DNA from 3 places in the Nesterenkonia sandarakina genome. Region 3 is predicted to be linked to each of the others. Evidence: riboswitches for the same ligand, from Rfam matches in the RefSeq annotation. Region 3 holds a riboswitch; each other region holds the start of a gene.
What was found. A riboswitch is a leader RNA that binds a small molecule or an ion and turns the genes downstream of it on or off. The one in region 3 is predicted to bind S-adenosylmethionine.
Positions count from the first base shown of each region.

Region 1: it holds a riboswitch for S-adenosylmethionine, as region 3 does, so the genes downstream of both, HNR11_RS05975 (flavin reductase family protein) here and HNR11_RS07035 (O-acetylhomoserine aminocarboxypropyltransferase/cysteine synthase family protein) in region 3, are expected to answer to the same signal.
Region 2: it holds a riboswitch for S-adenosylmethionine, as region 3 does, so the genes downstream of both, HNR11_RS06005 (methionine ABC transporter ATP-binding protein) here and HNR11_RS07035 (O-acetylhomoserine aminocarboxypropyltransferase/cysteine synthase family protein) in region 3, are expected to answer to the same signal.

Region 1 covers NZ_JACCFQ010000001.1:1,276,923-1,279,175, forward strand. The annotation lists gene acs (acetate--CoA ligase) at 1-629, opposite strand, end outside; gene HNR11_RS05975 (flavin reductase family protein) at 684-1,214, opposite strand; SAM riboswitch class I at 1,223-1,309, opposite strand; SAM riboswitch class I at 1,560-1,646, shown strand; gene HNR11_RS05980 (acyl-CoA dehydrogenase family protein) at 1,652-2,253, shown strand, end outside.
Region 2 covers NZ_JACCFQ010000001.1:1,283,644-1,285,896, forward strand. The annotation lists gene HNR11_RS06000 (ABC transporter ATP-binding protein) at 22-909, opposite strand; SAM riboswitch class I at 919-1,032, opposite strand; SAM riboswitch class I at 1,154-1,253, shown strand; gene HNR11_RS06005 (methionine ABC transporter ATP-binding protein) at 1,261-2,154, shown strand; gene HNR11_RS06010 (methionine ABC transporter permease) at 2,154-2,253, shown strand, end outside.
Region 3 covers NZ_JACCFQ010000001.1:1,514,179-1,516,431, forward strand. The annotation lists gene HNR11_RS07025 (hypothetical protein) at 1-248, opposite strand, end outside; gene HNR11_RS07030 (hypothetical protein) at 310-741, opposite strand; SAM riboswitch class IV at 914-1,047, shown strand; gene HNR11_RS07035 (O-acetylhomoserine aminocarboxypropyltransferase/cysteine synthase family protein) at 1,179-2,253, shown strand, end outside.

The DNA.
Region 1 (2,253 bases), 240 kb from region 3:
TTGATCACCAGGACGTGTTCCAGGTTGCCGCCGTGTGCAGCGCCCGCCTCGGCGACGGCGGCATCAGCGTTGGCCTTCACCGGCACGGCCTTGCCGCGGCGGAACTGGCCATCTGTGGTGACCAGCAGCTTCGCCCCGGTGTCCTCCACCCGGAACTTCAGCGCCTCGGCGGAGAATCCGCCGAACACCAGCGAGTGCACCGCGCCGATCCGGGCGCAGGCCAGGGTGATCACGATGGTCTCCACCAGCACCGGCAGGTAGATCACCACCCGGTCGCCACGGGTGATGCCCATCGAGGTCAGGGCGTTCGCCGCCTGGTTGACCCGGCGGCCCAGCTCCGCGTAGCTGACGTCCTCGCGGTCCCCAGGCTCGCCCTCGAAGTGCAGCGCGATCCGCTCGCCGTGCCCGGCGGCGACGTGACGGTCCACGCAGTTCACCGCCGCGTTGAGAGTCCCGCCCTGGTACCAGGCGATCTCCGGACCGCGCCGGGTGACCGGGTTCGGTGGGGTCCAGGAGTGCGTCTGGTGCCAGGGTGCGGCCCAGTCCAACAGGTTCGCCGCCGCGGACCAGAAGGCCAGGCGCTCGTCCTCGTTCTGCGGGTCCGCCCAGGCGTGCACATCGGCGCTCAGCGGGTCAGCGGGCACCGGGGTATTCGGAAGTGGGGTCACCAAAGGTCCTTCTGCTCAGCTCAGGGAGGTCAGGGTCTTGAACTCGTGCTGGTGGAAGACCAGCCCTGCAGCACCCTCGGTGAAGCCCAGGTCCAGGATCTCGAGCACGATGATGTCGTGGTCCCCGGCGCGGACCTGGTCGTAGATCCGGGTGCGCAGCCACATCGGGACGCCGTCGAGCAGCAGCGCCGAGCCCTGGAGCTGGTAGTCCACTCCGGTGAAGCGGTTCGCCCGGTCCTTCGAGGCGATCTGTCGGCACAGTCCGTTCTGGTCGCGGCCCAGCACCGAGATGCCCAGTTCGCCTCCGCTGCGCTCAAGCTTCGGCCAGGTGGAGGAGTTGTGCTGCACCGCCAGGGTGACCAGCGGCGGGTCGAGCGAGACGCCCACCGTGAAGGTGGAGGCGATGATCGCCTCGGGTGCTCCGTCCACCTCGGCGCCCACGGCGACGATTCCCTGCGGGAACTGCGCCAGGGCATGACGCAGCGCGAAGGAATCAACGCGGGACGCGGCGGTGGGGTTTTCCAGGGTGCGTGCGGGAACAGACATGCAGATCAACTCCATCGGTCCTGGCGTTAGCACCCGGCGTGTCCGGGTTGCTGCGGCGTCTCTGAGCCAGATCTCTCAGCCGCTCGGGATGGTGACGGGTCAACGCTACGCGGGCTTCCGCCGACCAGCAAGAATTGCTCGCACTGTGAGACGCCGGATGACATCCGCATCGTGGGGCAGGACTCTGGGTGTCGGATGAACACACTGTCGCCCCCGGCTGTCAGGGCGCACAGCGTTCAACGATATGCACCGCCTCCCTGATGGTCGCCGCCGCGGCGGATCGCAGGTGTGCGGCGTCGTTGCGACTTGACGGGTGCGTCCCTGCGCCGTCTATATTTAGCGTCATCACCATCCAGAGCGACTGAGGGATCTGGCCCGTCGACGTCGCAGCAACCCGGACACGCCGGGTGCTAACGCCAGAACCGATGGAGGATCGAATGAACATTCAACTGCCTGTGCCCCACGATCTGCGCGAGACCATTGCCCGTGTCGGGCTGCGCGCCCTCGACCGCGAGCGCAGCCGTGAACTGGCCCGCAGCGAGGTCAGTGACCTCGTCGTGGCCGGCATCGGTCGACTGCGTCTGCCGCGCTCGGTCGGGGGATTCGGCCTGGACTGGGTGGCCAGCACGGAGATCCTGCTGGAGCTCGCCGCCCAGGACAGCAACATCCCACAGGTGCTGCGGGGGCACTTCGCAGTGCAGGAGGACCTGCTGTGGCGGGCCGATGCCGAGTCCGATGCCGCACCCGAAGCCCGGGACCTCGTCCGGCGCTGGCTCGCGCGGATCGCGGCGGGGGAGCTGGTCGGCAACGCCTGGACCGAGCCGGGCAAGGGCGGCTTCCACCAGTCCGGCACTGTGGTCAGCGAGTCCACCGACGGGCACGTGGTCAACGGGGTGAAGTACTACACCACCGGCGCGATCTTTGCGGATTGGCTCGATGTCACCGCCAGGGACGCCGCGGGCCACGAGCTTGCGGTGCTGATGCGCCGGGACCAGCCAGGGGTGGAGATCGACGACGACTGGGACGGCTTCGGTCAGCG
Region 2 (2,253 bases), 230 kb from region 3:
AGCTGGGGCCTGGTCGGCTGGTCAGTGGCTGTGTGAGTCCACGCCGAGGCCGGAGAAGAGCTCGCTGCGCAGTGCAGCCAGCTCGGCGGAGGCGCGATCCCGGGGTCGTTGCCCGGGGACGCGCAGCAGCCGTGCGATCGTGGCACCTTCGGCGGGGTCCGTGTCGGCCGGGTCCTGACCGAGCAGCAGCACCCGGTCGGCCAGTTGAAGCGCCTCATCCACGTCGTGGGTCACCAGCAGCACCGTGGTGCCTGTCTCGGCATGCAGGTCCAGCAGCAGGTCCTGCATCTTCAGCCGGGTGAGCGCATCCAGGGCGCCGAACGGCTCATCGAGCAGCAGCACACCGGGGCGTCGAGCCAGGGCGCGGGCCAGGGACGCGCGCTGCGCCATGCCACCGGAGATCTCCCGGGGCCGCAGCGATGCGCGGTCATGCAGCCCGACCAGCTCCAGGAGCTCGTCGACCCGTTCCCGGCCCTCAGCCTTGGAGAGGCTTCGCGGCAGGCCCAGGCTGACGTTCTTGTGGATCGAGCGCCAGGGCAGCAGTCGCGGCTCCTGGAACCCGACGGCGGTGCGCTCGTCATAACGACGCACCGGAGAACCGTCGATCAGGATCTCCCCGGTGTTGCCGGTGTCGAGACCGCCGACGGCGCGCAGCAGCGTGGACTTCCCGCACCCGGAGGAGCCCAGGATCGCCAGGACCTCACCGGGAGCGATCTGCAGGCTGACATCTCGCAGCACGGTGCGCGAGTCGAAGGAACGACCCACCGCGGAGAGCCGGACGTCGAGTGAGGTGTAGTCCCGCCGGCCGGCAGGCTGCTCCGCGGCCGGAGCGCCGGGGCGCGGGGAATCAGCGGGGCTCGCAGATGTGGCTGCGGCGGTGCCGGTCAGGGTGGAGGCAGGCGAAATCATCAGAGGTTACTCCCATCGATCCTGGCGGTAGCACCCGGCGAAAAGATGTCCCTTGACGAGGCATCCTTCCCTGGGTTGCTGCGGCGTCGACGAGCCAGATCTCTCGGCCGCTCGGGATGGTACGAAGATCAGCCTACGCCCAGGCGGGGAATCGGATCAACGTGGAGTTCATCAGGTGAGATAAAACGCAACACCGGGGTCGACTTGACTTCCGGGCTATGTTCACGTCTACAGTGAAGATACTCAACCATCCAGAGCGACTGAGAGATCTGGCTCGAAGACGTCGCAGCAACCCGGAGGGCCGCAAGGCTCCGGCCGGGTGCTAACGCCAGGACCGATGGAGTACGCCTCATGATTTCCCTCTCCCATGTCTCGACGACCTTCGCCGCCCGCGGCAGGCAGCCGCTGACCGCGGTCGACGATGTCAGCCTGGAGGTGCCGCGCGGCAGCATCCAAGGCATCATCGGGTTCTCCGGCGCCGGCAAGTCGACCCTGCTGCGGAACATCAACCTCTTGGAACGTCCCACCTCGGGCAGGGTCAGCGTCGGAGGCACCGACCTGACCAGCCTGGATGACACCGCGCTGCGCCGGGCTCGGCATCAGATCGGCATGATCTTTCAGGGATTCAATCTCGTGAACAACCTCTCGGTCGCCCAGAACGTGGAGCTCTCACTGAAGTTCGCCGGGGTCACCAGCCGCCGGGAGCGTCAGGCCCGCGTGTCCGAGGCGCTGGAGATCGTGGACCTCACCGAGAAGACCTCGGTCTATCCGGCCCAGCTCTCCGGGGGGCAGAAGCAACGGGTGGCCATCGCCCGCGCTCTGGCCACCAGACCCGAGGTGCTGCTCTGCGACGAACCGACCTCGGCTCTGGATCCCTTCACCACCGCGACCGTGCTGCAGTACCTCGCAGATGTCAATCGCGAGTTCGGCATCACCGTGGTGATCGTGACCCATGAGATGGAGGTCATCAAGGCCCTCGCGGATGACGTCGCAGTCATGGAGGACGGACGCGTGGTCGAAGAGTTCCCCGCCGCGCAGCTGCGCCGGGAAGGCTTCGACCCCCAGACCTCCATCGGGAAATACCTGCTCAGCGACGGGATCACACTCGACCGCAGGTCCAACGCAGAAAGCGGGCCGGCCTCCGCGCCGCGCGTGGCATCCTCCGATCCGGACGCTGGGTCGGACGCTGATCCGGATCGGTCAGCGCAGGCCACGCTGGCTGGCTCCGTCGGGGGTGTGCGCTGATGGACCTCGTCATCGAACGACTGCCCGAGATCAATCAGGCCATGCTGGAGACCTTCGCGATGATCGCGGTCGCCATCCCGGTGGCGGTCCTGCTGGGCA
Region 3 (2,253 bases):
TCCGATCTGGCATGGCTCCGCACCAGCACTATGGTCAGGATGGACCCGACGAAGGGTGCGAGCACGATCAGGACCGCGAACGCGATCTTTCGTGCGAGATCAAGGCTCCGGTTCCTCGTGAGCTCCACGATGGCCCAGATGATCAGGCCCGCGTGAACGATCGGTATGACCCACCAGGCGAGGGAGATCCAGGATCCAGACAGCATCGGATTCATGCCGGTGAACGCGGAGGCCATCGCAGAAATCATGAATCATCGGTTCCGTAGCTGTGGGGTGCTTTCCAGCAATTCACCCTACATCTCTGGGCTCTCACGGAGCCGGGGTGGACGGCGAGACGAGCCATTGTGGGACCTCGTCGTCGCATTCCTCGGGGACCGCGTGGATGGTCGGCCCGGCCATGCTTCCTCCCACCGTGATGTCATCACCATCGGAGTAATCCTGTTCCAGGAAGGTGAATCCGTCGCCGTCGTCGTCCGCTTCAACCTCGTGGGCGGGGAACACTGCGAGGGTGAGCGCCGCTTCAGCGTGCCGACTCTCGATATAGAAGCAGCCGCCGATCTCGGCGACCCGGCCCTCCAGCGCCGCGTCGGCTCCGCCCGACTCCTGAACCACCCGGTTCGGCACCCCGGCGGGGGCCTCCGGGTCCTGCACGTCAGTGGTGCACCCGCTGACGGCCGCCGGGAGCGCGCCGAGGAGGACCACCGCGCCGAACGTTCGCGGGAACCGGGTGAGTCGTCCCATGCCCCCACGTTTGCAGAAATCGTGGCGCTGTGGAAGATCGTAGAGCTTCAGCGCCACGAAAGATCAACAGCTCTACGATCTTCCGCCCAACCGGTCGCAGGATGACGAACTGCGACCTGTCGGCGTGGCCAGCACTTGCACGCGGGCATTCCGCGATGCAGACTTATCCATAGGTCAAGAGTGCCAGCGCAAAACCCCGGTTTGCTGGCCGGCAACCCTCCAGTTCGCGGTGGGGTGCCCCGGGTGACGACCTGGCTGCGGCAGTCCTCGACAAGGTTCATCGACTGGCCGTGGCAAGCGCGGGCCACACACCAGTGCGGGCCCTTCACCCCAGTCCTCAGGACAGGGCCGTACAGGATTCGACGCCGGAGACACGCTCACCGGTAGCGAGGTTCAGATTCGGTCCCGTTCCGGGGCCGCATTGAACGGAGAATCCTTTGAGCCACGAGAACACCTGGCAGTTCGAGACCCAGCAGATCCACGCCGGCACAGCCCCGGACCCGGTCACCGGTGCACGGGCGCTGCCGATCCAGCAGACCACCTCCTTCGTCTTCCCCGACACCGCCGCCGCGGCGCGACGCTTCGGGCTCGAAGAGATCGCCCCGATCTACTCTCGGATCGGCAACCCCACCGTCCAGGCGGTGGAGGACAAGATCGCCGCCCTGGAAGGTGGCGTCGGGGCGCTCGCCGTCGGCTCCGGGCAGGCCGCCACCTCACTGGCGCTGCTGAACATCGCCCACGCCGGCAGCCACATCGTCGCCTCGCCCACGCTCTACGGCGGCACGCAGAACCTGTTCAAGCACACCCTGCCCAAGTTCGGCATCGAGGTCTCCTTCGTGGAGGACCCCGATGACCTCGAGTCCTGGCGGGCCGCCACCCGGGAGAACACGGTGGCCTTCTTCGGCGAGGCGGTGGCGAACCCGCGCGGAGACGTGCTCGACATCGAAGGTGTCGCCTCGGTGGCCCACGAGTTCGGGGCACCGCTGATCATCGACTCAACCCTGACCACGCCGTACCTGATCCGCCCCTTCGACTTCGGCGCCGACGTCGTCGTGCACTCGGCCACCAAGTTCCTCGGCGGACACGGCACCGCCATCGCCGGGGTGATCGTGGACTCCGGACGCTTCGACTACTTCGCCCACCCGGATCGCTACCCCGGCTTCTCCACCCCGGATGAGAGCTACCACGGGCTGGTCTTCGGCCGGGACCTCGGGCCCGAGGGGATCTTCGGAGTCAACCTCTCCTTCATCCTCAAGGCACGGGTCCAGCTGTTGCGTGACTTCGGCCCGGCGCTGTCCCCACACAACGCCTTCGAGATCAACCTGGGCCTGGAGACGCTCTCGCTGCGGGTGGAGCGCCACGTGGAGAACGCCCAGAAGGTCGCCGAGTACCTCGAGGCCCGCCAGGACGTGCACCGGGTCTTCTACTCCGGACTGCCGTCCAGCCCTTGCTTCGAACGCGCCAAGAAGTACCTGCCGCGCGGCTCCGGGGCGGTGCTCTCCTTCGAACTCG